DNA from 2 places in the Corynebacterium sp. MSK006 genome. Region 2 is predicted to be linked to the other one. Evidence: predicted binding sites of a transcription regulator. Region 2 holds the regulator's gene; the other holds the start of a gene.
What was found. Region 2 encodes LexA, which represses DNA repair genes until DNA is damaged. Its sites were predicted from a motif close to CGAACANNTGTTCG; they were not measured.

Region 1 (14,213 bases), on a different contig from region 2:
GCTGGAGCTCGGACCGGACGCCCCCACGCTCTGCGAGGGCTGGACCACCCGAGACCTCGCCGCGCACCTCTGGGTGCGCGAACACCGCCCGGACGCGGCGGCGGGAATGTTCCTGCCGCCCGCGTCCGGGCATCTGCGTAACGTGACCGCCGACGTGCTCGGCGGCGACTACGCGCAGACCGTGCGCGACTGGGCCGCCGGCGCCCCGCGCTGGAACCCGATGCACTGGCTGGACCGGGCGGTCAACACCGCCGAGAACTTCGTCCACCACGAGGACGTCCGTCGCGCCGACGGCACCGCCCGCCCGCGCGACTTCTCCCGCGTGGTCGACGACGAGCTGTGGGCTGCCGTGGGCCGGATGGGCACCATGCTGCTGCGCTCCTCGGGAAAGCCCGTCATCCTCACCGTCCCGGGGCGCACGCCCGTGGTCGCCGCCCGGGGCCGCGGGGTCGCCGAGCAGGGCGACGACGTCGTGCGGGTGACCGGCGAGCCCGGCGAGCTGCTGCTGTGGGCGTTCGGCCGCGACGCCGTCGACGTCGAGATCGGCGGCGACGAGGCCGCGGTCAATCGATCAAGTCTCTGAACTTTACCTCCCGACACCCCGTGTGTCTGGTGTGAATGGTGGGGCACCGGCAACTAGAGTGAACGGCATGACAGTGAGCAGTTCCACGCACCGTTCGGAGCGGACGGCCCGCTCGGGTCCGTCGACGCGCCGGCCCCCGCGGGCCCGGCGTCGCGACCGTGACCCCGGCACGACCACCACGTCCGCCTTCCGCGCTGCCGACACCTCCGAAGAGAGGACCGGCAGCGCCTTTCGCGCTGTGGGATCGATGCTTCGCTTCGGGGGTCGCGGCCCGCGCCGCGAGGACCCCGTCGAAGAAGCGGCCGAGGACAAGAGGAAGAAGAGGAAGTCCCGCCAGATGACCACCGAGGAGGCCCCTCGCGAGGACGAGACCGAACCGGCGGAGGCCGGTGACCGCACCGACGCCGTCGCGCTTACCCTGATCGGCCTGGCCGTCGTCATCGGCGCCTCGGTCTGGCTCGACATCGCCGGGCCCGTCGGTGCCGCCATCGCCACCGGCGTGCAGATGGTCATCGGCGCCGGCGCCTTTGTGCTGCCCGTCGCCCTCGTCGCCCTCGCCGTGGCCATGATGGCCGGTGCGCTCGACCTGCGGTCTACCCCGCTGCGCGCCACCGGGGGAGCGGCGCTCATCGTGGTGGCCATGCTCGGCCTGATCCACATCTTCGCCGGCGACCCGGCCGACTGGGCCGGGCGCAAGGACGCCGGCGGCGCCGTCGGCCTGCTCGTCGGCGGCCTGCTCACCGGCGGCTTCAACGTCGTGGCGATCCCGCTGCTCATCCTCGTGATCATCTGGGGCGCACTCTGCGTCACCGGCATCACCGTGCGCGAGGCCTGGGACTACCTCGTCGGCGCCATCCGCGGCTCCCTGGACGCCGGACGCGTCGACGAGGGCGCGGACGACGACGACATCTACGGCGCCGTCGACGGCGAGCTCGAGCGCCGCGCCGGCGGCGACGAGCCGCGCGCCGTCCACCCGGGGGAGGCGGAGACGCCGCAGCCGCGCGCCCGCCGCAAGCCTGCGCGACGTCGTCAATCGAAGCGACGCCCCAGCCCCATGGAGGCCTACCCGGTCGCCGGGGACGAGGCCGCCGCCGCGCAGTACACCCTCTTCGACGGCGGCGCCTCCGAGGCCGACACCGGCGAGATCCCGGTCGTCGACACCCCGGAGCCGCAGGACGCCGCCACCCGCGTGCTGCCCGCGCAGCAGGCCGCGAAGCCCGCCAAGAAGAAGGCGCCCAAGAAGGCCGCGCCCCACCAGGCCCCCGCCGCGCCACAGGAGGACGCCGGCGACGCCGTCGGCCAGTCCCGCGAGGCCATGCGCCAGGCCATCGTCGCCCGCTCCGGCATCGACGCCGCCGCTGTGCCCGCCTCCACGCCGAAGAGCGAGACGCAGCCTAAGCCCGAGCAGCCGGTGGAGATGCGCAGCCCCGTCGGCGAGGCCGACTACGAGCTGCCGCCGACCAGCCTGCTCGTCGACGGCGACCCGCCGAAAACCCGCTCGGCGGTCAACGACCGCATGATCGAGGCGATCACCGAGGTCTTCGCCGAGTTCCACGTCGACGCCGCCGTCACCGGCTTCTCGCGCGGCCCGACGGTCACCCGCTACGAGGTCGAGCTGGGCCCGGGCGTCAAGGTCTCCAAGATCACCAACCTGCAGTCCAACCTCGCCTACGCGGTGGCCACCGACAACGTCCGCCTGCTCACCCCGATCCCCGGCAAGTCCGCCGTGGGCATCGAGGTGCCGAACACGGACCGCGAGCTGGTCCGCCTGGCCGACGTCCTCAACGCCCCGGCGGTGGCCGGCAACCACGACCCGATGCTCATCGGCCTGGGCAAGGACATCGAGGGCGACTTCATCTCCGCCTCCGTGCAGAAGATGCCGCACCTGCTGGTCGCGGGCTCCACCGGCTCCGGTAAGTCGGCCTTCGTCAACTCCATGCTGGTCTCGCTGCTCACGCGCGCCACCCCGGAGGAGGTCCGCCTGATCCTGGTGGACCCGAAGATGGTCGAGCTGACCCCGTACGAGGGCATCCCGCACCTGATCACCCCGATCATCACCCAGCCGAAGAAGGCCTCGGCGGCCCTGCAGTGGCTCGTCGAGGAGATGGAGCAGCGCTACCTGGACATGAAGTCCGCGCGCGTGCGCCACATCAAGGACTTCAACCGGAAGGTCCGCTCCGGCGAGGTCACCGCCCCGGCGGGCTCGCAGCGCGAGTACCACCCGTACCCGTTCATCGTCTGCGTGGTCGACGAGCTGGCCGACCTGATGATGACGGCGCCGAAGGAGATCGAGGACTCCATCGTGCGCATCACCCAGAAGGCGCGCGCGGCCGGCATCCACCTGGTGCTGGCCACCCAGCGCCCCTCGGTGGACGTGGTCACCGGCCTGATCAAGACCAACGTGCCTTCGCGCCTGGCTTTCGCCACCTCCTCGCTGACCGACTCGCGCGTCATCCTGGACCAGGGCGGCGCGGAGAAGCTCATCGGCATGGGCGACGCCCTGTTCATCCCGCAGGGCGCCGGCAAGCCGCAGCGCCTCCAGGGCGCCTTCGTCACCGACGACGAGATCCAGCGCGTGGTCGATGCGACCAAGGCGCAGGCCGAGCCGCACTACGCGGAGGGCGTCACGGAGGACAAGCAGTCCGACGCGAAGAAAGAGATCGACGAGGAGATCGGCAAGGACATGGACGACCTCCTCGAGGCCGTCGAGCTCGTCGTCACCTCGCAGCTGGGCTCCACCTCGATGCTGCAGCGCAAGCTGCGCGTCGGCTTCGCCAAGGCCGGCCGCCTGATGGATCTCATGGAGACCCGCGGCGTCGTCGGCCCCTCGCAGGGCTCCAAGGCCCGCGACGTGCTGGTCAAGCCCGAGGAGCTCGACACGATCATCTGGATGATCAAGGGCGCCGACCCCGCCGAGGCGCCCAAGGAGGTCGAGGAGGCGTCGATTGACGACGCCGCGCCCGGCACCGCGGGCGGTTCCGAGGACGTGCGCGTCGTGGACGCCGCCGGTCACAACCCCTCGGGCGGGGCGGTCTGACGGCGCCTGCGTGAGCCGGGTGCCCGTGCGGGCACCCGGCATGTAGGATGATCCCCCATGGAGGGGAGTACCCCGCCCCACGGTCCTCATCGTCAGCACGGCGCCGCCTTCGGCGCCCGGTAGGGCCGGCTCGCGCGGCGAGTGGGGGAGACCTCCGGTTCTCAAGCGACTTCGCGACCGGAGGTTTGTGTCTCTATGACTGTCCCGTTCTGGATCTGGGCGGTCACCATCCTGGTGATCCTCGGGTTCTTCGTCTTCGACTTCTACTCCCACGTGCGCACCCCGCACGAGCCCACCATCAAGGAGGCCGCCTGGTGGTCGGCCTTCTACGTGGGCCTGGCGCTGGCCTTCGGCGTCTTCGTCTACGTGGTCTGGACCCACCAGCACGGCGTCGAGTTCCTCACCGGCTACGTCACCGAGAAGGCGCTCAGCGTCGACAACCTCTTCGTCTTCGCGCTGATCATGGGCGCCTTCCAGATCCCGCGCAAGTACCAGCAGAAGGTACTGCTCATCGGCATCGCGCTGGCGCTTTTCTTCCGTCTGCTGTTCATCCTGGCCGGCGCCGCGGTCATCGAGGCCTGGTCGGACGTCTTCTACATCTTCGGCATCTTCCTGCTGGTCACCGCCGCCAAGATGGTCATCGACGAGGTCCGCGACGCCCCGCCGACCGACCCGAACGACATGTGGGTCATCAAGATGCTGCGCAAGGTCGTGCCGGTCACCTCGGGCTACGAGAAGGACCACCTGATCGTCCACAAAAAGAGCCAGCACGCCTTCACCCCGCTGCTGGTGGCGCTCATCGCCATCGGGCTGATCGACGTGCTCTTCGCCCTCGACTCGATCCCGGCGATCTACGGCATCACCACCGAGGCCTACCTGGTGTTCACCACCAACGCGTTCTCGCTGCTGGGCCTGCGCCAGATGTACTTCCTGCTCGACGGCCTGCTCGACCGCCTGGTGTACCTGTCCTACGGCCTCTCGGTCATCCTGGGCTTCATCGGCATCAAGCTGCTGCTGCACGCCCTGCACGAGAACAACCTGCCGTTCATCAACGGCGGTGACAACGTCTACGCCGCCCCCGAGGTCGGCACGGAGTTCTCGCTGATCTTCATCGTGGTCGTGCTCACGATCACGGTCGTCGCGTCGATCTGGAAGAACAAGCGCGACGAGGCCCAGGGTGCCGTCGACACCCGGGCCAAGGCCCCCACGGAGTAGCGGCCCCCGACGTAGAAGAAGGCCGGTTCCCGCGGGGACCGGCCAGGGGGCGGGGGACTAGCCCCAGATGTTGAGCACCGGATTCCAGGGGCGTACGGTGCGCTTCTGGATCAGCCCGGCGACGGTGAACGGGTCGTCGTCCATGACCTTCTCCGCGTCGGCGACGCCGGCGCCCTCCTCGAGCGAGATCACGATCAGCGCGCCGCCCTCGGCGTCGGTGAACGGGCCGGAGCCGATCAGGCGCCCGGAGTCGAGCAGGGAGCGCAGGAACTTGCGGTGCTCGGGGCGGGTCTCGGCGATGGCGGGGTTCTCGGGGTCGTACTCGTAGAGGACTGCGAAGGTGTTCATGGGACGATCCTAGACCCGGGTAGGGTGGTGGGCGTGTCCACGTCCCCATCGCCCGCCGCGAGGCCGAGCAATCTCAACCTGCCCAATGTGCTGACCAGCCTGCGCATCCTGTTCGTGCCGGTCTTCGCGTGGCTCGTGCTGCGCTCCGGTGGCGAGGAGCTCGGCTGGATGTGGGCGGCCTTCGCCCTCTTCGTCGCGCTGATGATCACCGACAAGCTCGACGGCGACATCGCGCGAGCCCGCGGCCTGATCACCGACTTCGGCAAGATCGCCGACCCCATCGCCGACAAGGCGCTGATGATCACCGCCCTGGTCTGCCTGAACCTGACCGCCGGGCTGAGCTGGTGGGCCACCGGCATCATCGTCGTGCGCGAGCTGGGCATCACCGCCTGGCGGATGGTGCAGCTGCGCCGCGGCCGTGTGGTGCCCGCCTCCAAGGGCGGCAAGATCAAGACCGCCCTGCAGTCGGTCGCCGTCGGCCTCTACCTGTGCCCGCTGCCCGACTGGATGGACTGGCCCTCGCGCGCCGTGATGTGGGCGGCCGTGCTCGTCACCGCCGTCACCGGCATCCAGTACCTCGTCGACTCCCACCGCGAGAACAGGGCGGGTACCCGGTGAACGGCGCCCGGGAGATCCTGCGCGTACTGGGGGAGCGCGGCGAGACCCTCGGCTTCTGCGAGTCGCTGACGGCCGGCCTGGCCTGCGCGACGGTCGCCGACGTCCCCGGCGCCTCCGCCGTGCTGCGCGGCGGGCTGGTCACCTACGCCACCGACTTAAAGGGCAGCCTGGCGCTTGTCGACGCCGCGGTGCTCGCCCGGTGCGGTCCCGTCGCCGCCGAGACGGCGGCCGGCATGGCCGAGGGTGCACGCGAGCGCCTCGGCTGTGACTGGGCGGTGTCGTTGACGGGCGTGGCCGGGCCCGAGCCCCAGGACGGGCACCCCGTCGGCGAGGTCCACCTGGGACTCGCGCATGTGGGGGAGTCCACCCGCACCCGTCGGGTGGACCTGGACGGCTCGCGCGCGCAGATCCGCGCGGCGGCCGTGGACGCGGCCCTCGGCTTCCTGGCCGAGGCGCTCGCGGCCTAGGTTCTTGCTCTGCCTACCCGGTCGGTCTCACTCGGCCGGCATCTCGGTGAGTTCCTCGACGGCCTCGTCGATGGCCTCCTCGATGGCCATGGAGCCGGCGGCCTCGATGAGGACGTCGGCCAGCGAGACGCCGAGTCCGTGGCAGACGGCGGCGAGCAGTTCGGAGGAGGCCTCCTTGCGGCCGCGCTCGATCTCGGAGAGGTAGCCGGGGGAGACCCGGGCGGTCTCGGCGAGCTCGCGCAGCGTGACGTTGCGGTCGCGGCGGAACCCGCGCAGCGCCTCGCCGAGCGCGGCACGCAGGAGCGGCTCGGGGCGGCGCCGGCGGGTGTGCGCGGGCGCCTGGGCGGTCATGACAGCGGTATCGGTGAGCATCACTATCTATAACGGCCGGGACGCCGGTTTTGTTCCCTGCGGTGTTTTGTCGCGGCCGTGGTTTATCATGGGGGGCAATTCAGACCGCCGACCGAAGCAGGAGGCCGACCACTCTCATGGCGAACCCGTTCAAGAAGTTCTGGAACTACCTCATGGCACTCTTCGACAACAAGATCGAGGAGAACGCCGACCCGAAGGTGCAGATCCAGCAGGCCATGGAGGAGGCGCAGCGTCAGCACCAGGAGCTCTCGCAGCAGGCCGCCGCCGTGATCGGCAACCAGCGCCAGCTCGAGATGCAGCTCAACCGCCGCCTCGGCGAGATCGAGAAGCTGCAGGCCAACACCAAGCAGGCCCTCAAGCTCGCCGACAAGGCGCGTGCGGACGGCGACGAGCGCAAGGCCGTCGAGTACGAGAACGCCGCCGAGGCCTTCGCCGCACAGCTGGTCACCGCCGAGCAGTCGGTGGAGGACACCAAGAAGCTGCACGACCAGGCGATCCGCCAGGCCGAGCAGGCCAAGGCCGCCGTCGAGCGCAACGCCGCCCAGCTCCAGCAGAAGGTCGCCGAGCGCTCCAAGCTGCTCAGCCAGCTCGAGCAGGCCAAGATGCAGGAGAAGGTCGCCGAGTCCGTCCAGTCGATGAACTCGCTGACCCAGCAGGGCTCTTCGCCGAACCTGGACCAGGTCCGCGAGAAGATCGAGCGCCGCTACGCCAACGCCCTGGGCCAGGCCGAGCTCGCGGAGAACTCCGTCGAGGCCCGCATGGCCGAGGTCCAGCAGGCCGGCGTGCAGATGGCCGGCCACTCGCGCCTGGAGCAGATCCGCGCCGAGATGAACGGCGAGAACGAGGTCACCTCCGGCCCGAAGCGCGAGGCCATCGAGGGTGGTGCCCCCGACACCTCGAACGTCAGCCAGGATGCCGTCGCCCGCCGTATGCGCGAGCTGCGCGGCGAGTAGTACGTCGCGGCTAGTCCGCACAAAGCCGGAAGAACGGTGGCCCTCCAGGGACACCGTTCTTTTTGTTGAGGGGCAGGTCAGTCGGCCGCGGCCAGGCGCCCGGCGTCAGTCACCCGCCCCGCGCGCGGCGAGCGCCTCGGCGAGAGCGCGGGCGCGCCGCAGCGAGCGCACGATGACGGGGGTGGCCACCGCGGTCAGCGAGAAGCCCGCCCCGCGGGCCCGCCGGGCGTCGAGGACGTCGCCGACGGTGGCCAGCTGCAGGGGGATCAGGCGCAGGGTCAGCGAGAGCGCCAGCGCGATGTTCTCGGCCGGCACGCCGAAGCGCTTGAGCGGCCGCAGCCCGTGCTCCACGGCGTCGAGGAGCTCCTCGATGGTCGTGGTCAGCGGAAGCAGGCCCGCGCCCATGATCGAGCAGCCGAGCAGCCCCACGGTCACCGCGCCGGTGACCAGGTCGTTCTGCCACCACTGGAAGGCGCCGAGCACCAGCAGCAGGGGCAGCGGGGCGGCGATCTGTGACCACGCGGCCGCCCACGGGATACGCGCGACGAGGTAGCCGACGGCGACGATGACCGCGCAGAGGGCCACCCCGAGCGGGCTGCGCCCGAAGATGGTGGCCAGCAGGATGAAGAGGGTCACCACGATCAGCTTCAGGCCTGCGTCGGCGCGGTGGATGACCGTGTCGCCGGGCACGTGCACGCCGAGCGGCACCGCGCGCGGCATCATCCGCATGCGTGCCATCAGCGCTCCATGTCCGCGACATAGCGCGCGATGGTCTCGCGCGGCTCTCCGTCGGCGACGATCCCGCCGTCGCCCAGGTAGATCACCCGGTCGGCGTCGGCGACCAGGTCGAGGTCGTGGGTGACCACGATCAGCTGCTGGTCGAGGCCGGCGAAGACGTCGTGGATCATGCGGCGGTTGCGCAGGTCCAGCAGCGTCGTCGGCTCATCGGCGATGACGGTCTCCGGCTCGGTGACGAGCACGGCGGTCAGCGCCAGGAGCTGCTTCTGCCCGCCCGAGAGCAGGTGCGGGGACTGGTCGGCGTGGCCGGCCAGTCCGAAGCGCTCCAACGCCGCGCGTGCCCGCTCGCGTCGTTCGGCGCGGGGCAGTCGCATCCGCCGCAGGGAGAACGCGACGTCGTCAATCACGCTGGGCATGACGATCTGGTTGTCCGCGTCGGAGAAGATGAACCCGACCTTGCGGCGCACCTCGCGGCCGTCCTTGACGGGGTCGAGGCCGTCGACGCGCACGGTGCCGGAGGTCGGCTCGCCCAGCCCGTTGATCAGGCGGGCGAGCGTCGACTTGCCGGAGCCGTTGGCGCCGATGATGCCGATGCGGTGCTCGGTGAGGTTGAGGGAGACGCGGTCGAGGACGAGGCGTTCCTCGAACTCGACCGAGACGTCAGTGAACTCGATCGCGGGCATCGGTGTCCCGGGCGCGGTTGGGTCGACGCAGCAGGTCGGGGAAGGCGGCGTGGACGCCGAGGGCGACGATGACCATCACGACGCACTTGGCGGCGTCCGGGACCAGGAAGGGGATCTGGCCGCCGGCCGCGGCGACCAGGCCGATGCGGGAGCTGATCATGAGGCCCACGATGCCGCAGGCGTACTGGCAGACCAGGGCGAGGGCGGCGGCGAGGATGAACCAGCCGATCTGCTCGCCGCGGCGGCCCGGGCGGGCGCGGTAGGCGATCAGGCCGGCGACGAAGGCGGAGACCAGGTAGCCGACGATGTAGCCGACGGTCGGACCGCCCAGGGCGCTGATGACGGTGCGGCCGCCCGCGAGCACGGGCAGGACCAGGCCGATGACGAGGAAGAGGGCGACGGAGAGGAAGCCGCGCCGCGCGCCGAGCACGAGGCCGGCGAGGATGATGACCGCGTTCTGCAGCACGATCGGCACACCGAGGGCGCCGACCGGGATGGAGACGAAGGCGAATACGATGATCAGGGCTGCGAAGACGGCGCAGTAGGCGACGTCGAGAAGTTTGTTTCTCTGAGGCATGTGCACAGCATATCCTGAACGCCGTTTAAGAGAAATCCCCGGGGTTCGGGGGTAGTCCCGGGGCTCGAGGGGAATCCCGGGGGGTCGCGGACGCGCGTGCGTGCCGCGCCGTATGATCGTGCCCATGCGACTGACCGCCTTCCACCGCCTCGTCGCCGACGAGTTCGGCACCGAGAGCGGCGACTTCATCCTCCACTCGCACGTGCTCGCCGACCACGGCGCCACGGCTGAACAGTTGCTCGAGAGGGGAGTGGACCCCCGTGAGATCTGGCTGGCCCTGTGCGCCGACTTCGAGGTGCCCGAGGAGCGTCGGCTCGGCCGCGACGACTGAGCGGCGCGTCGCGTTGAATTCGAACAGGCGTGCGTGTACTTTCGAACGCGACGCCCGGGACGGTCCCGCCACGCGGTTAGTGTGTGGAGCCGTACGGACCCGTCGGAGGGTCTAACAGAGGTGAGGGGTGGCCGCGGCCGTCCCGGACACCCGACGAACGAGAAGAAGAGGCACCCCAACCATGGCGAAGACGACCAAGAAGAAGGCCGCCGCTGCCGACGACCGGCAGAAGGCGCTCGACGCGGCCCTGGCCCAGATCGAGAAGGGTTACGGCAAGGGCGCGGTGATGCGCCTGGGCGACGAGAGCCGGCCGCCGATCAGCGCGATCTCCTCGGGCAACACGGCCATCGACGTCGCGCTCGGCGTCGGCGGTTTCCCGCGCGGCCGTGTCGTCGAGATCTACGGCCCGGAGTCCTCGGGTAAGACCACCGTGGCGCTCCACGCGATCGCCTCGGCCCAGAAGGAGGGCGGTATCGCCGCCTTCATCGACGCCGAGCACGCGCTCGACCCGGAGTACGCCCGCGCCCTCGGCGTGGACACCGACGCCCTGCTGGTCTCCCAGCCGGACACCGGCGAGCAGGCCCTCGAGATCGCCGACATGCTCGTGCGCTCCGGGGCCATCGACATCATCGTCATCGACTCGGTGGCGGCGCTCACCCCGAAGGCCGAGATCGAGGGCGAGATGGGTGACAGCCACGTCGGCCTACAGGCCCGCCTGATGAGCCAGGCGCTGCGCAAGATGGCCGGCGCCCTCTACAACTCCGGCACCACCGCCATCTTCATCAACCAGCTGCGTGAGAAGATCGGCGTCATGTTCGGCTCGCCGGAGACCACCACCGGCGGCAAGGCGCTGAAGTTCTACGCCTCCGTGCGCTGCGACGTCCGCCGTATCCAGACCCTCAAAGACGGCCAGGACGCCATCGGCAACCGCACGCGCCTCAAGGTGGTCAAGAACAAGGTCTCCCCGCCGTTCAAGATCGCCGAGTTCGACATCATCTACGGCGAGGGCATCTCGCGCGAGTCCTCGATCATCGACCTCGGCGTCGAGCAGGGCATCGTCAAGAAGTCCGGCTCCTGGTTCACCTACGAGGGCGACCAGCTCGGCCAGGGCAAGGAGAAGGTGCGCCTCTCGCTCAAGGAGAACAAGGAGCTCGCCGACGAGATCGAGCACAAGATCTTCGTCAAGCTCGGCGTGGGCAAGTACGCCCAGGAGCAGGAGGCAGAGAAGGCCGAGGGCGAGGACTCCGACGCGCTCTCCGATGAGCCGGTCGACGTCGTGCCCAACGTCGACTTCGACGACGAATAACCCGTGGCACCGGACCCCGAACGCCTCGCCCGCGCCGTCGCCGCCCTCGAGGCAGCCGCCGCGGGTGCCAACCCGATCCTCGACGAGGCCGAGGAGGAGGCCAAGGTGGCGGTCCGCGAGCGGGCCCTCGGCCTGCTCGACCAGCGCGCCCGCTCCCGCGCCGAGCTGCGCCGGCGCCTGCAGGACAAGGACTTCGCCGCTGACGTCATCGACTCCGTGCTCGACGACCTCGCCGGCGCCGGCCTGATCGACGACGCCGCCTTCGCCCGCGAGTGGGTGCGCCAGCGCGCCACCCGCCGCGGCAAGTCGCGTCGCATGCTCGACCACGAACTCGAGCGCAAGGGGGTCGGCGCCGGCGAGCGGGCGGCCGCCCTCGACCAGATTGACCCCGAGGACGAGCGCGAACGCGCGCTCACCCTGGCCCGCAAGAAGGCCCGCTCCGTGCGCGAGGCGCCGGCCGACCGCCGCGAGCGCGACAAGGCGCTGCGCCGCATCGTCGGCGTGCTCGCCCGCCGCGGCTTCCCCGAGGGCATGTCGCTCGCGCTGGCCCGCCAGGCCCTCGACGAGCGCCTCGAGGAGCTCGACTAGAACCCGGCTAGTCCTCCGGGCCCGCGGGGGAGACCCCGGGCGCGTCGCCCAGGTTCTCCTCGATCAGCTCCGCGATCTCGCCGTTGTCCCGCATCTCGCGCAGTGCCTCGTCGACGGCCTGCGCCCCGGCCTTGTCACCGGGGTCCAGCCCGATGCCGTAGCGCTCCACGCTCAGCGGCTCGTCGGAGTTTCTCCGGTGCAGCTCGGTCACCCGCAGCCGCGAGGGCTGCTGGTCCGCGTAGCCGGCCAGAACGGCCGCGTCCGTGGTCACCGCGTCCACCTCGCCGGAGCGCAGGGCGCTCACACAGTCCGAATACGTGGGCAGCTCGCGCAGGCGCACCTCGGGGATCTCCTGCTGGACGGTCTGCGCCGGCGTCGAGCCCGTCACCGAGCACAGCGTGCGGCCCTCGAGATCCCCCAGGCCGTCGACGTCGCTGCCGACCTCGACCAGCAATGCCTGGTGGGTCAGCAGGTACGGCCCGGCGAACTGCACCGAGCGGGCGCGCTCCTCGTTGATGGTGTAGCTGGCCACGACCATGTTGACCCGGCCCTGCCGAAGCGAGGTCTCGCGCCGGCCCGTCGGGGTCTCCGTCCAGGTGATCCGCGGGGCGTCCCAGCCGTGGTTCTCGGCGACGTGGCGCAGCACCCGGTCGGCGATCTCCACGTCGAGGCCGCGCATCGTCCCGTCCGGGTCGCGCAGGCCCAGGCCGGGCTGGTCGTACTTGACGCCGACGGCCACGGTGCCCGCGCGCATGTCGGCCAGCAGCCCGTCCTCCGGTTCCTCGGCGCAGGCGGTCAGCGCGGCCAGTGCCGCCACGCAGGCGACGAGCGCCGCGGGCGCCTTCGCGGTCATCGCATCCACCTTCCAGGCCTGAAGTCGGTTCCACTCCAACGGTTCCACTCCAATGTAGCCGCCCCGCCGGAGCGCGCCGCGAAATTGGGCTCGACCTGCCCCACCCCTAGAATGTGCACCCGTGGAATCCCAGACGCTCCGCACCTATGAGGTGCGCACCTTCGGCTGCCAGATGAACGTGCACGACTCCGAGCGCCTCTCCGGCCTGCTCGAATCCGCCGGCTACCGGCGCGCAGCCGAGGACACCGAGCCCGACCTCGTCGTCTTCAACACCTGCGCGGTGCGCGAGAACGCCGACAACCGCCTCTACGGCACCCTCGGCCAGCTCAAGCCGGTCAAGGAGAACCACCCGGGCATGCAGATCGCCGTCGGCGGCTGCCTGGCCCAGAAGGACCGCGAGCACGTCGTCGACCGCGCCCCCTGGGTCGACGTCGTCTTTGGCACCCACAACATGGGCTCCCTGCCGACCCTGCTCGAGCGCGCCGCGCATAACGACCGCGCCGAGGTCGAGATCGCCGACGCCCTCGAGGAGTTCCCCTCCGTGCTGCCGGCGCGGCGCGAGTCCAACTACTCCGGCTGGGTGTCCATCTCCGTGGGCTGCAACAACACCTGCACCTTCTGCATCGTGCCCTCGCTGCGCGGCAAGGAGGCCGACCGCCGCCCCGGCGACATCCTCGCCGAGGTCAAAGCCCTGGTCGACCAGGGCGTCTCCGAGATCACCCTGCTCGGCCAGAACGTCAACGCCTACGGCGTGCACTTCGTCGACGAGTCGCTCGAGCGCGACCGCAGCGCCTTCTCCAAGCTGCTGCGCGCCTGCGGCGAGATCGAGGGCCTGGAGCGCCTGCGCTTCACCTCGCCGCACCCGGCCGAGTTCACCGATGATGTCATCGACGCCATGGCCGAGACCCCGGCGGTCTGCCCGAGCCTGCACATGCCCCTGCAGTCCGGCTCGGACCGCGTGCTCAAGGCGATGCGGCGCAGCTACCGCACGAAGAAGTTCCTGGACATCCTGGACAAGGTCCGCGAGCGCATCCCGCACGCGGCGATCACCACCGACATCATCGTCGGCTTCCCGGGCGAGACCGAGGAGGACTTCCAGGCCACCCTCGACGTAGTCGAGCGCGCCCGCTTCTCCTCGGCGTTCACCTTCCAGTACTCCCCGCGCCCCGGAACCCCGGCCGCGGAGATGGCGGACCAGATCCCCAAGGAGGTCGTCCAGGAGCGCTACGAGCGCCTCGTCGCCCTCCAGGACCGCATCGCCGCCGAGGAGAACGCCAGGCTCGTCGGCCACGAGGTCGAGCTGATCGTCCAGGAGTCCGGCGGCCGCCGCGACAACGAGACCCACCGCCTGTCCGGGCGCGCCCGCGACGGCCGGCTGGTGCACTTCGACCCCGCCGGCGCCGAGGGGGAGATCCGTCCCGGCGACGTGGTCACCGTCGAGGTCACCGAGGCCAAGCCCTACTTCCTGCTCGCCGACTCCGGCGTGCGCACCCACCGCCGCACCCGGGCCGGCGACATGGCCGCCGCCGACAGGAAGCCCGCGA
Region 2 (14,213 bases):
GGAGGAGCCCCGGGACCAGGATCACGGCGACGAGGATGCCGACGACGGCGCTGACCACCACGGACATGCCCAGCGTGGGCAGGTAGTTCAGGTTCTCCTTGAGCATGCTCCAGTCCACGCGCCCGCGGCTGACGTGGCCGAGGGCCAGGTTGTAGACGAGCGGCATCAGGAACAGCATGCCGAAGTTGACCAGCGAGTTGATCACGAAGCCGACCGCGGAGCCGGTCTCGCTGCCGGAGTTGATGTCCGCGGCGACGCCGATGCCGCCGAGCACGCCGACCACGGCCAACACCCCGAGGGTGCCCAGGACCCAGACCTGCCAGCCCGAGAAGACCGCCCGGAAGCCCCAGGCGATCGACTCGGTGATCGAGACCCGGCCGTCGCCCTGACGCACCGCAGGCTCGTCGCCGTAGCCGTAGCCCTGGTCGTAGCCGGCGGCGTCGTAGCCGTAGCCCTCGTAGTCCGCGCCGTAGCCCGCGCCCTGGTCGTAGCCCGCGGCACCGTAACCGGCGCCGGGTTTGCCGAAGTCCTCGCGGTCCTCCGGGTGGGTGGTCGACGGGTAGGCCGGGTAAGAGGGGTACGAGCCGGAGGCCGCACCCTGCCCGGAGCCGGAGCCCGAGCCGTCACCGGAGCCGGAGCCGGGGGTCATTCCGTCGCGGTCGTCCGCGTCCCCTTTGTCACGGGGATCGTTAGGTCCAGTCATCGGGAGAGACCCTTTCTTTTCGGTGCACTGAGTTTCGTACACCGTGAGGCTACCCTTTACCCCCGCCTTCCACCGGCCTGCCGGGGTGCGGCGCGCCCGGGCGGACTAGAATCTCCCCATCGACATGGACTCCAGCAACAACACCGACCGCAACCACGACGCCGACACCGCCGCGCCCTCCCGCGACGAGCTCTACTCCCGGCTCGACGAGGTGAGCATCGCCGACGAGAGAAATTTCCGACGCCGCCTGCGTAAGGCGCGCGCGCCCAAGGCGCGCGCCGCGATCGGCGCCGACATCGACGCAGCCGCGCAACGCCTGCGCGACGTCGACAAGCACGTCCCGGAGATCCACTACCCCGAGCAGCTGCCGGTGACCGCCTGGCACGACGAGATCGCCGAGGCGATCCGCGACAACCAGGTCGTCGTCATCGCCGGCGAGACCGGCTCGGGCAAGACCACGCAGATCCCCAAGATCTGCCTCGAGCTCGGCCGCGGGCGCCGCGGGCGCATCGGACACACCCAACCGCGGCGTCTGGCCGCGCGCACCGTCGCCGAGCGCATCGCCGAGGAGCTCGGCCAGAAGATCGGCGAGACCGTCGGCTACGCCATCCGCTTCGACGACAAGGTCAGCCCGACCACGGCCGTCAAGCTGATGACCGACGGCATCCTGCTCGCCGAGATGCAGCGCGACCGCTGGCTCAACGGCTACGACACGATCATCATCGACGAGGCCCACGAGCGCAGCCTCAACATCGACTTCCTGCTCGGCTACCTGAAGAGGCTGCTGCCGCGCCGGCCGGACCTGAAGGTCATCATCACCTCGGCGACGATCGACCCGGAGCGCTTCGCCCACCACTTCGCCGACGCCGAAGGCGAGCCGGCCCCGGTCCTCGAGGTCTCCGGGCGCACCTACCCCGTCGAGATCCGCTACCGCCCGCTGGAGCGCACGGAGGGCGAGAAGGTCGTCGACACCGACCCGCTCGACGGGCTGGTCTCCGCGTGCGAGGAGCTCATGGCCGAGGGCCCGGGCGACATCCTCTGCTTCTTCCCCGGCGAGCGCGACATCCGCGACGCGATGGACGCCATCGAGGCGCGCCACTGGCGCGGGGTGGAGACCACGCCGCTGTTCGGCCGGCTGAGCAACCAGGAACAGCACCGCGTCTTCTCCCCGCACTCCGGGCGACGCATCGTGCTGGCCACCAACATCGCCGAGACCTCGCTGACCGTGCCGGGCATCCGCTACGTCGTCGACACCGGCACGGCGCGCATCTCGCGCTACTCCACGCGCACGAAGGTCCAGCGCCTGCCCATCGAGCCGGTCTCGCGGGCCAGCGCCAACCAGCGCTCGGGCCGCTGCGGCCGTGTCGCCGACGGCATCGCCATCCGCCTCTACTCCGAGGAGGACTTCAAGTCCCGGCCCGAGTTCACCGACCCGGAGATCCTGCGCACCAACCTCGCCAGCGTCATCCTGCAGATGGCGCTGCTGCGCCTGGGCGACATCGCCGAGTTCCCCTTCGTCGAGCCGCCGGAGCGCAAGGCCATCCGCGACGGCGTGCTGCTGCTCCACGAGCTGGGCGCGATCACCGACCGCGAGCGCGACGGCCTGCCGCAGCTGACCGACGTCGGCCGCGACCTGGCGCGCATCCCGGTCGACCCGCGCCTGGCGCGCATGCTCGTCGAGGCGCGCACGCTCGGCTGCCTGGCGGAGGTCATCGTCATCGTCGCCGCGCTGAGCATCCGCGACATCCGCGAGCGCCCCCTGGAGAAGAAGGCCCAGGCCGACCAGCTGCACGCCCGGTTCAAGGACACCATCAGCGACTTCCTGAGCTACCTGAAGCTGTGGGACTACGTCGAGGAGAAGCGCCACGAGCTCTCCGGCAACGGGCTGCGCAAGCTGATGAAGGCCGAGTACCTGCACTACATGCGCTCGCGCGAGTGGCGCGACCTGATCCGCCAGCTCACAGAGGTCACCGTGCAGCTGGGCTGGCAGAAGACGAAGGTCGTGGGCAAGCGCGACGCCGACGCGATACACCGCGCGCTGCTGACGGGGCTGCTCCAGCACATCGGTGCCCGCGACGGGAAGTCGCGTGAGTTCCAGGGCACCCGCGGCACCCGCTTCATGATCTTCCCCGGCTCCGCGCTGGCGAAGAAGCCGCCGGAGTTCGTCATGGCCGCCGAGGTCGTCGAGACCTCCCGGCTGTGGGCCCGCGACGTCGCCGCCATCGACCCGGCGTGGGTGGAGAAGGCCGCGCCGGGTCTGGTGCGCTACCAGTACTCCGAGCCGTACTGGTCGACGAAGAAGGCCGCGGCGATGGCCCACGAGAAGGCCACGCTCTACGGCGTGCCGATCGTCGCCGACCGCCCGGTTCCCTACCACAAGGTCGACCCGGCGGCCGCGCGCGAGATGTTCATCCGCAACGCGCTGGTCGACGGCGACTGGAACACCCGCCACCACTTCTTCCGCGACAACGCGGTCAAGCTCGAGGAGGCCGCGGAGGTCGAGGAGAAGGCCCGCCGGCGCGGCATCGTCGTCGACGAGGACACGCTCTTCGAGTTCTACGACGCCCGCGTGCCGGAGATGGCGACCACGGGCGCGCACTTCAACAGCTGGTGGAAGCGCAAGCGCCACAAGCAGCCGGACTTCCTCGACTTCTCCCCGGAGAAGCTGCTCACCGACGCCGCCGGGGCCGTGACCGAGGAGTCCTTCCCCGACCACATGCGCATCGGCGACGTCGACTACGAGCTGTCCTACCGCTTCGAGCCGGGCGCGCCCGACGACGGCGTGACCGTCAAGGTGCCGGTGCCGATGCTCGCCGGGCTGGATGCCACCGACTTCAACTGGCTCGTGCCTGGTTTCCGCGAGGAGCTGTTCACCGAGCTGATCCGCTCGCTGCCCAAGCCGCTGCGGCGCACGGTGGTGCCCGCCCCGGACTTCGCGCGCAAGGCGCTCGCCCTGGCCGAGCCGTACGCGGGCACGGTCACCGAGGAGCTGGCCCGCGCGCTGCACGAGTGCGGCTCCAGCGGCATCGACGCCGGGGACTTCGACCCGACGAAGCTGTCGGCGCACTTGAAGATGACGTTCGCGGCGATCGACAAGCGCGGCAAGGTCATCGACACCGACAAGTCCCTGCCCGCGCTGCGCGACCGGCAGGCGGGCCACATCCGCTCCTCGGTGAGCAAGCTGGGCCGGGCCGCGGAGTCGAAGCGCGCCGAGAAGTGGACCCCGCAGACCCTCGGCGACGTGGCCGAGGAGGTCACCACCGTCGTCGACGGCCACGAGGTCACCGCCTACCCGGCGCTGGTGGCCACCGACGGCGGCGTGGCGGTCAAGGTGCTGCCGACGAAGCAGGCCGCGGACGCGGCGATGCTCACGGCCACGCTGACGATGCTGATGCGCGAGATCAAGGTCTCGGCCAAGCAGATGACCCGGGGGCTGCCGCTCAAGCAGCGCGTGGCGGTGGACAACTACCCGCACGGCGGGGTCGACGGCCTGGTCGAGCAGGCGCGTGTGGCCGCGATCCGGGACCTGATGATGGCCCACGGCGGGCCGGTGCGCTCCCCGGAGAAGTACCGGGAGCTCGCCGCGGCCGTGGCCCCGGAGGTGCCCGGCCAGGTGCGCCGCACGGTGGTGGCGATCGCTCCGGCGCTGGTGACGTACCTGTCGGTGGCCGCGGAGCTGGAGCGCTGGGAGGGTCCGGCAATCGACGACATGCGCGCGCAGCTGGAGTTCCTGCTGCCGGAGAAGGCGGTGCTGGTGCACGCGCAGGCGCACCTGCGCCACCTGCCGCGCTACTTCCAGGCAATGGAGATCCGGCTGACCGAGATGCAGGAGGACCCGGACCGCGACGCCGACCGCCAGGACGAGGTCGAGGCGGTCAAGGCCGCACTCCAGAAGAAGATGTCGGGCCGGCCGGCGGCATCGTGGCGTACGAAGGCGGTACGCGACGTGCAGTGGCAGATCCAGGAGTTCCGGGTCAGCCTCTTCGCCCAGCGCCTGGGCACGGCGGGTTCGGTCTCGCGCCGGCGCATCGAAAAGGCGGTCGCGAAGCTGTAGGCGGCGTCTCCTTCGGCGCCGCGCGCCGGCCACGGCCGCCTACTCGGCCTCGCGGGCACGGCGGCGCATCATGCGGATCTCCTTCTCGAAGTCCTCGGCGGATTCGAAGGACTTGTACACGGAGGCGAAGCGCAGGTAGCCGACCTCGTCGAGCTCGAGCAGCGGCTCGAGGATGGCCAGGCCGATGTCGTTGGCGTTGACCTGCGAGGGTCCCTTCGAGCGGACCTTCTCCTCGACCTTCTGGGCCAGACGCTTGAGCGCGTCGTCGGGCACGTCGCGGCCCTGGCAGGCGCGGCGCACGCCGTTGACCACCTTGTCGCGGCTGAACGGCTCGGTCACGCCGTTGCGCTTGACCACCAGCAGGACGGCCTTCTCGATCGTGGTGAAGCGGCCCTCGCAGCCGGTGCACTCGCGGCGGCGCCGGATCGCGGTTCCGGCGTCGATGACACGTGAGTCGATCACGCGGGAACGGTCGCTGTGGCAGAACGGGCAGTACACTGCGGGCACCCTCCTAGGTCCGGGACGGCTCGCCCGGAACACCCGGGCACTGCCCCGAGTCTAATGCCAGCCCGAGGCGAGCTACTTGGCCGCGGTGACGTCGAAGTCGACCGTGGAGACCTGGTGGGTGGCCGAACCCATGTTGACCGGCGGGTAGCCGGCGGCGTCGTCGGACTCACCGAAGATCAGGGCGCCCAGCACGAGCACCAGCCCGCAGATCGCGCCGACCAGCAGCGAGCTGCGCTGTTCCTGAACTCGCCGAGACGTTCGCCGGACACCGCCCTTCCGGGTACCCCCGGCGGGTATTGTCGCCCGCCCCTTCGGAGAGGCGGTTTTCGAAATCTCGAGCGTTCGAACACCGGTGGACGAACGGCTCTGGCCGGGCTCCCACACCGACGGTGCGGACGCGGTGTTCCGGGTGTCGCCCAGACCGCTGACGGAACGGACAAACTGTGCGTTACGCTGCATCGAAATGGTCATGGGGTTCTCCTTTCGCCGTGTTCGACGTCCACCCTAAAGGTCGGGCGCGACCGGTCGAACATCGACTAGTTCATCTGTTCGATTACGGGTACGTGTTCGAGTTATAGCACCCGCCCTGGCGTCTGTCCACCACGCCGGACAAATTCCTCGAACACAGTTGCCATGGACGCGCTATACTGAACGCGAACCGACCACAGCCGGACACCGGGGCCCGACCGAACCGGACCTCGACCGGCCGAGAGCGAACAGCCGGCGAGCCCGAACCGGCCGATCAGAGAGACGAAGACCAGGAGAGCGCAACCATGGCCACCAGCCGATCCACCAAGAAGCAGAAGAACTCCACCACCAGAGACCCCGCATCCCTGACCGCGCGTCAGCGCCGCATCCTCGAAGTCATCCGCGACGCGGTGGTGCTGCGCGGCTACCCGCCGAGCATCCGCGAGATCGGCGACGCAGCCGGCCTGCAGTCGACCTCCTCGGTCGCCTACCAGCTCAAGGAGCTCGAGAAGAAGGGCTTCCTACGCCGCGACCCGAACAAGCCGCGCGCGGTCGACGTCCGCGATCTCTCCGGCGCCCCGGTCAAGGGCCGCAAGGGCACCCCGGAGCCGCCGGAGCACGCCCAGACCTCGTTCGTGCCGATGGTCGGCTCCATCTCCGCGGGCGCGCCGATCCTGGCCGAGGAGAACATCGACGACTACTTCCCGCTACCCGCGGACGTCGTCGGCGACGGCGAGCTGTTCATGCTCAAGGTCTCGGGCCAGTCGATGCGCGACGCCGGCATCCTCGACGGCGACTGGATCGTCGTGCGCTCCCAGCCGGTCGCCGAGGAGGGCGAGTTCGTCGCCGCGCTCATCGACGGCGAGGCGACCGTCAAGGAGTTCCACCGCGACTCCAGCGGCGTGTGGCTGCTGCCCCACAACGACGCCTTCGAGCCGATCCCAGGCAACGACGCGGGGATCATGGGCAAGGTCGTCTCGGTCATGCGCAAGCTCTAGCCTTCTCCCCTCCGGCCGGCCCCCGCCCGCCCGGGCGGACACAAATGACCCGCCCACCCCCGATCGTGGGCCCGATCCAACCTCAGGGACTCTGCACACGCTTCCGTGACGGGTCCCTCTTTTTGCACCGCAAGTGCAGGTCGAACCGGAATGGCGATTTTTACCCGGGCACGTTCACACACAAACGTGTAGTTATTTTTCCTGCTATGGCGCCCCAGTGCTTATGAACAATGTGGGATTTTGTGGTTTAATGTTGGCATCGGGCATTTTTGCCCCCTCCCCCCGCACACTCATAAACATTTCCCCATCTGAGGAGGCGCCCAGCGAGATGTACGCCGAGGAAAGACGACGCCAGATCGCCTCACAGACCGCGGTCGAGGGCCGAGTCAACGTCACCGAACTGGCCAGACGCTTCGATGTCACGGCGGAGACCATCCGCCGTGACCTTGCCGTGCTCGACAAGGAGGGCATCGTCCACCGCGTCCACGGCGGCGCCGTGGCCACCCAGTCCTTCCAGACCACCGAGCTGTCCCTGGACGCGCGCCTGCGCTCCGCCCCGACCGCGAAGTCCGCGATCGCCCGCGCCGCGCTCGAGTTCCTCCCCGAGCCGCCCGGGGGCATGTTCCTGGACGCCGGCACCACGGTCACCGCACTAGCTGACCTCATCTCCGACTCCGGCCAGGCCAACCAGTGGTCCATCGTGACTAACTCCCTGCCGATCGCGCTGAACCTGGCAAACAAGGGCCTCAGCGAGATCCAGCTGCTCGGCGGCAGCGTCCGGGCGATCACCCAGGCCGTCGTCGGCGACACCGCGCTGCGCACCCTGGCGCTGATGCGTGCGGACGTCGCATTCATCGGCACCAACGCCCTGACCCTGGACCACGGCCTGTCGACGGCCGACGCTCAGGAGGCCGCCATCAAGTCCGCGATGGTCACCAACGCCCGCCGTGTGGTCGTGCTGTGCGACTCGTCGAAGATCGGCAACGACTACCTGGTCAGCTTCGCCTCGATCGACGACATCGACGTCGTCATCACAGACGCCACCGCGCCCGAGTCCTTCGTGCGCGCCCTGCGCGACCACAACGTCCAGGTCGTCCTCGCGGAGTGACCCCCGGCGTCGTTCAATTGACGACGTCCCGCTGATCGCCGCCGCGCGCCCCACCCCGGGGCGCGCGGCGGCGTTTGTGCACGCCCGCACATGAAAGAACCGCCCCGGTGCCTCTCTCGAGGTCCGGGGCGGTCGTGTCACGCCGGGCTCAGCCGGCGGGCTGTCGACTTACTCGCCGACGAGCATCTTGCGCACGCCCTCGCGGGCGACGACGGCGCCCACGGCGTCCAGGGCGGCCTCGGCGGCCTCCTGGCACTGCTTGAACGTGGACTCCGAGAGGCGGGTGCCCACGGCGGCGATCGCGGTGGAGGCGGCCGACAGGGAGTTGACGCCCAGGCCGGTGAGCACGCAGGCCAGCAGCGGGTCGGCGGCGGCCTCGCCGCAGACGCCGACGGCGGTGTTGGTGTCGCGGCCGACCGAGCAGGTGTGCTGGATCAGGCGCAGCACGGCGGGCTGCCACGGGTCGGTCAGGTACGCCAGCTGCGAGGACAGGCGGTCGGCGGCCATCGTGTACTGGGTCAGGTCGTTGGTGCCCACGGACACGAAGTCCAGGTGCGGCATGATCTTGTCTGCCATCAGGGCGGCGGCCGGCACCTCGATCATCGCGCCCGGGGTCAGGCCGCGCTCGCGGCAGAGGGTGGAGAACCACTCGGCCTCGCGGGCGGTGGCGACCATCGGGGCCATGACCCAGGTCGGCGCGTCCTCGCCGCGGCCCTCGGAGGCCTTGGCGATGGCGTCGAGCTGACGGGTCAGCAGCGACCGGTTCTGGCGGGCGATGCGGAGGCCGCGCACGCCGAGCGCCGGGTTCTCCTCCTCGTCCATGTTCGCGAAGGCGATCGGCTTGTCGGAGCCGGCGTCCAGGGTGCGCACGACGACCTTGGAGTGCGGGAAGGCGTCGAAGACCTTCTTGTAGAGGGCGGCCTGCTCGTCGACGCTGGGCTCCTCGGCGGCGGAGAGGAAGCTCATCTCGGTGCGGTACAGGCCGATGCCCTCGGCCTGGGTCTCGGAGGCCAGACGGGCGGCGTTGCTGTCCTGGACGTTGGCCAGCAGCTGGACGCGGTGGCCGTCGGAGGTCTGGGCCGGGCCGCGCCACTCGGCGATCTTGACGGCACGCTCCTGGGACTCGCGGACCTGGCGGCGGGCGTCCTCCTCGTCGGGCTCGACGTAGACGACGCCCTGGCTGCCCTCGACCATCACGCGGGTACCGGCGGCGATCTCGGAGATCTCGCGACCCGCGGCGACGATGCAGGGCAGGTTCAGCTGACGGGCGATGATGGCGGTGTGGCTGGTCGGGCCGCCCAGCTCGGTGACCAGACCCTTGTAGTGGTCAATGTCCAGGGCGGCGGTGTCCGCCGGGGAGAGGTCGTCGGCGAAGAGGATGGCCTCGCCGTCGACGGAGGGAAGACCGGGCTCCTCCTCGCCGCGCAGCTCGGCGATGACTCGGTCGCGGATGTCCTTCAGGTCCGTGGTGCGCTCGGCCATCAGGCCGCCGGCCGCGGTGAACATGTTGATGAACTTGCTGGTGGCCTGCACCACCGAATACTCGGCGTCGGCGCCGCCCCGCACGTTCTTGCGGACGGCCTTGCGCCAGCCGCGGTCGCGGACCATGCCGGCGGTGGCCTGCAGCACCTCGGCGGCGGGGCCGGAGGCCTCGGCGGAGCGTGCGGTGAGTCGGTCAGCGACGGTGTCTGCCGCCGTGACGAAGCGCTCGTACTCTGCGTCGCGCTCATCCTCGGCGACGGTGCGTGCGGAGCCCGGGAGCTCGGGGCGGGGACGCACCCAGACGACCGGGGCGTACGCCGTACCGGCGACAACCGCGGTGCCCGTGAAGGTGGTGGTGTCAGTGCCTGAAGTCATGCGTCCGATACTAGTGAACCATTCGTTGGATTTCCACACGAACAGCTACCGACCAGACATGAAACCCTCAGGTTCCCCACATAAACTCACATAAAAAGCTTGACATTCCCACACAAACGGGCAATGATGGAGCGCGGAACGAACTGGCCCTGCCCGCAGGAGGATGCGCCACCGTGATTGTCACGCTGACCCCCAATCCAAGCACTGACGCCACGCTCGAGCTGGACGGCCCGCTCGAGCGCGGCGCCGTGCTTCGCCTCAAGTCAACCACGCACGTCGCCGGAGGGAAAGGGGTGAACGTCGCCCACGCCGCGAAGCTGGCCGGGGCCGACACCCTCGCCGTCTTCCCCGCCGGCGCCGATGACCCCTTCGTCTCGCTCGTCGCCACCTCGGACGTGCCGCACCGCGACGTCACCGTCGCCGGTTCGGTCCGTACCAACACGACGGTCACCGAGCCGGACGGCACCACCACCAAGCTCAACGGCCCCGGCCCGGAACTGTCCGAGTCCGAGCGCGCCGAGCTGACCGAGGCGCTCATCGCCGCCGTGCCCGAGGGCGCCGGCCAGTGGGTCGTGCTCGCCGGCTCGCTGCCGCCGGGGGCCCCCGCGGACTGGTACGCGACGCTCGTCGACGCCGTCCGCGAGGCCTGTCCGGAGGCCAAGGTCGCCGTCGACACCTCCGACGCCCCGATGATCGCCCTGGGCGGTCGCTTTCCGGCCTCCGCCCCGGACCTGATCAAGCCCAACGGTCTCGAGCTCGGCCAGCTGGTCGGCGTCGACGGCCAGGAGCTCGAGCGCCTCGCCGAGGACGGCGACTTCGGTCCCGTCGTCGAGGCGGCACGCAAGGTCAACGAGCAGGGCGTCGAGAACGTTCTGGTCACCCTCGGCGGGGCCGGTGCCGTCCTGGTCACCCCCGAGGGCGCGTGGAAGGGCACCCCGCCGCCGACCACGGTCGCCTCGACCGTGGGCGCCGGCGACAGTTCGCTGACCGGGTTCATCCTGGCCACCCTCGACGGAGAGGACTCCGCCGGGGCCCTGCGACGCGCAGTGGCCTACGGCTCCGCCGCCGCCGGTCTGCCGGGCACCACGCTGCCGCGGCCGGACCAGGCCGACGTGGAGCGCACCCGGGTCTCCACGGTCGACTGACCGCACCCAGGCGCACACACATCGGGTCCACGCCCCGCCAATTCGTCACCACCGACCCAATCAACTCCATCAATCTCAGTAGTGCTCAAGAAGGACTGCCATGACTGACCAGATCATCACCCCCGATCTCGTCGCGCTCGACGCCGACTTCGGGTCCTCGACCACCGAGGTGATCCAGAAGCTCGCCGGCCTGGTGCACGCCGCCGGCCGCGCGACCGACCAGGCCGTGCTCGCCTCCGACGCCAAAGCCCGCGAGGCCAAGTCCGGCACTGGCGTGCCCGGCGGCGTCGCCATCCCCCACTGCCGTTCCGAGGCCGTCACCAAGCCGACCCTGGCGTTCGCCCGCCTGGCCAACGGCGTGGACTTCTCCGGCCCCGACGGCGACGCCCACCTCGTGTTCCTGATCGCCGCCCCGGCCGGCGGCGGCAAGGAGCACCTGAAGATCCTCTCGAAGCTGGCCCGCGCCCTCGTGCGCAAGGACTTCCTGGCCGGCCTGCGCGAGGCCGAGACCCCGGAGCGCATCGTCGAGCTGGTCCTCAGCGTGGTCAACGCCCCGGCCAAGAAGAAGCCCGCCGCCGACGCCGCCGCCACCGGTGCCGCCGGCGCGGGTGCCGCCGGCGCCACCGCCGCGAGCGCTTCCGCCGCCGGTTCCGAGGCCGCCGCCCCGGCCGCCAAGTCCGGTGTCACGCGCATCGTCGCCATCACCGCCTGCCCGACCGGCATCGCCCACACCTACATGGCCGCCGACTCCCTGACTCAGGGGGCCGACGCCCGTGACGACGTCGACCTCGTCGTCGAGACCCAGGGTTCCTCGGCCGTCACCCCGGTCGACCCGAAGACCATCGAGGCCGCCGACGCGGTCATCTTCGCCACCGACGTGGGAGTCAAGGACCGCGAGCGCTTCGCGGGCAAGCCGGTCATCGAGTCCGGCGTCAAGCGCGCCATCAACGAGCCGACCAAGATGATCGACGAGGCCGTCGCCGCCTCGAAGAACCCGCGCGCCCACCGCGTGGCGGGCACCGCCGGCTCCTCCTCCGCCGCCGAGGCCGAGGAACAGAAGGGCCTGGGCTGGGGCAAGCGCATCCAGCAGGCCGTGATGACCGGCGTCTCCTACATGGTGCCCTTCGTCGCCGCCGGCGGTCTGCTACTGGCCCTGGGCTTCCTGCTCGCCGGCTACGACGTGGGATCCGACGACGGCTGGAAGGCCATCGTCCTGGGTAACTCGTTGACCAACCTACCGGCTAACGAGGTCGTCTTCGACGGCACCACCTACAACTTCGACCGCTCCGGCCTGCTGCTCTACCTCGGTGCCGTGTGCTTCGCCACCGGCCAGATGTCGATGGGCTTCATCGTCGCCGCTCTGTCCGGCTACATCGCCTACGCGCTGGCCGGCCGCCCGGGCATCGTGCCCGGCTTCGTCGGCGGCGCGGTCTCCGTGCTCGTCGGCGCCGGCTTCATCGGCGGCCTGGTCACCGGTATCGTCGCCGGCCTGGTCGCCATGTGGATCGGCTCCTGGAAGGTACCGCGCTTCGTCGCCTCGCTGATGCCGGTCGTCATCATCCCGCTGCTCAGCTCGCTGACCGTCGGCGCCCTGATGTTCCTGCTGCTCGGCCGCCCGCTGGCCGCCCTGATGAACGGCCTGCAGGACTGGCTGACCTCCATGTCCGGCTCCTCCGCCGCGATCCTGGGCATCATCATCGGCCTGATGATGTGCTCCGACCTCGGTGGCCCGATCAACAAGGCCGCCTACCTCTTCGGTACCGCCGGCCTGTCCACCGGTGACGAGGCCTCCCTGAAGATCATGGCCGCCGTCATGGCCACCGGTATGGTCCCGCCGATCGCGCTGTCCGTCGCGACCTTCGTGCGCAAGAACCTGTTCACCCCCGCCGAGCAGGAGAACGGCAAGTCCTCCTGGCTGCTGGGTCTGTCCTTCGTCAGTGAGGGCGCCATCCCGTTCGCCGCGGCCGACCCACTGCGTGTCATCCCCTCGATGATGCTCGGTGGCGCCACCACCGGTGCCCTGTCGATGATCTTCGGTGTCACCAGCCAGGCCCCGCACGGCGGCATCTTCGTGATCTTCGCGATCGCTCCCTGGTGGGGCTTCATCGTCTCGATCATCGCCGGTGTCCTCGTCGGCGCGGTCGCCGTGATCGCCATGAAGCAGTTCTGGCCCAACAAGGCCGCCGAGGCCGCTGCCGCCAAGGCGGAGAAGGCCCCGGCCAAGGCCTAAGACTCTTCCGGCCTCCACGGCCCGCCACGACCCCGGTCCCCGCACCCGCGGGGGCGGGGTTTCGCTGTGTCTGGGCCCGTCCGGCCGCTCCCACGCGACACCGGGGCCCGCTCACTACCACCCCCCACTTGTGGGCGTATTCTATGAGTTCCACCACACCTATCAGAGCACCTTTCGCGCCCGGCCACGCACCCACGCCGCGGGCGGGGCACGGACCTGCACCAACGGGACGTCGTCAATTTAACGCCACAATCAGCGCCGCAAAATTAATTTGCTTCACTTATTGACAATCCCGCGGAACCGACCAGAATCGATAGGCGACGGGGCACCGGGCCGCAGACCCGGGAGGCCCCACGGAGAATCTCTCTGCGAATCCCAGAAGGAGCGTGAACATGCTCACCGTCGGTGATCAGTTCCCCGAGTTCAACCTCACCGCCCTCAAGGGTGGCGACCTCCACGAGGCCGACGCCCAGCAGCCCGAGGACTACTTCGAGACCGTCAGCCTGGACAAGTACCCGCGTCAGTGGAAGGTGATCTTCTTCTACCCGAAGGACTTCACCTTCGTCTGCCCGACCGAGATCGCCGCCTTCGGCGAGCTCAACGAGGAGTTCCTGGACCGCGACACCCAGATCCTGGGCGGCTCCGTGGACAACGAGTTCGCGCACTTCAACTGGCGCGCCACCCACCCGGACCTCAAGACCGTCGGTTTCCCGATGTTCTCCGACATCCGCCACGAGCTCGTGCGCGCGCTGGGCATCGAGAACGCGGACGGCGTGGCCGACCGCGCCACCTTCATCGTCGACCCGGACGGCATCATCCAGTTCGTCTCCGTGACCCCGGACGCCGTGGGCCGCAACGTCGACGAGGTGCTGCGCGTGCTCGACGCGCTGCAGTCCGAGGAGGTCTGCGCCTGCAACTGGGAGGCCAACGACCCGACCAAGAACATCAACAAGATGGACGTCGTACAGGAGGCGCTGAAGTAGATGGGCATCGCTGAACTCCGCTCCGGTTTCCCGGACTGGGCCAAGGACACCAAGCTCAACCTGGGCTCGCTGACCCGCTCCAAGGACCTCAACGAGCAGCAGCTGTGGGGCACCATGCTCGCCGTGGCCGCCTCCGCCGGCAACGCCACCGTGCTGCGCG

Region 1: a site for LexA is predicted at 9,943-9,956, ahead of recA (recombinase RecA). Genes of this name have one in related genera too.

What each region holds. Positions count from the first base shown of each region.
Region 1 is NZ_JASPJZ010000001.1:88,780-102,992, forward strand. It holds gene QQA02_RS00410 (TIGR03085 family metal-binding protein) at 1-583, shown strand, start outside; gene QQA02_RS00415 (DNA translocase FtsK) at 651-3,620, shown strand; gene QQA02_RS00420 (TerC family protein) at 3,816-4,835, shown strand; gene QQA02_RS00425 (YciI family protein) at 4,893-5,183, opposite strand; gene pgsA (CDP-diacylglycerol--glycerol-3-phosphate 3-phosphatidyltransferase) at 5,211-5,801, shown strand; gene QQA02_RS00435 (CinA family protein) at 5,798-6,268, shown strand; gene QQA02_RS00440 (helix-turn-helix domain-containing protein) at 6,296-6,640, opposite strand; gene QQA02_RS00445 (PspA/IM30 family protein) at 6,757-7,593, shown strand; gene QQA02_RS00450 (energy-coupling factor transporter transmembrane component T family protein) at 7,699-8,313, opposite strand; gene QQA02_RS00455 (energy-coupling factor ABC transporter ATP-binding protein) at 8,331-9,014, opposite strand; gene QQA02_RS00460 (biotin transporter BioY) at 8,992-9,591, opposite strand; gene QQA02_RS00465 (DUF3046 domain-containing protein) at 9,716-9,922, shown strand; gene recA (recombinase RecA) at 10,104-11,228, shown strand; gene QQA02_RS00475 (regulatory protein RecX) at 11,232-11,816, shown strand; gene QQA02_RS00480 (glutamate ABC transporter substrate-binding protein) at 11,824-12,669, opposite strand; gene miaB (tRNA (N6-isopentenyl adenosine(37)-C2)-methylthiotransferase MiaB) at 12,791-14,213, shown strand, end outside.
Region 2 is NZ_JASPJZ010000003.1:111,589-125,801, reverse strand. It holds gene QQA02_RS03085 (DUF2189 domain-containing protein) at 1-703, opposite strand, end outside; gene hrpA (ATP-dependent RNA helicase HrpA) at 828-4,757, shown strand; gene nrdR (transcriptional regulator NrdR) at 4,797-5,255, opposite strand; gene QQA02_RS03070 (hypothetical protein) at 5,337-5,735, opposite strand; gene lexA (transcriptional repressor LexA) at 6,038-6,730, shown strand; gene sugR (transcriptional regulator SugR) at 7,059-7,838, shown strand; gene ptsP (phosphoenolpyruvate--protein phosphotransferase) at 8,007-9,695, opposite strand; gene QQA02_RS03050 (1-phosphofructokinase family hexose kinase) at 9,869-10,840, shown strand; gene QQA02_RS03045 (PTS fructose transporter subunit IIABC) at 10,941-13,070, shown strand; gene QQA02_RS03040 (peroxiredoxin) at 13,457-14,053, shown strand; gene ahpD (alkylhydroperoxidase, AhpD family) at 14,054-14,213, shown strand, end outside.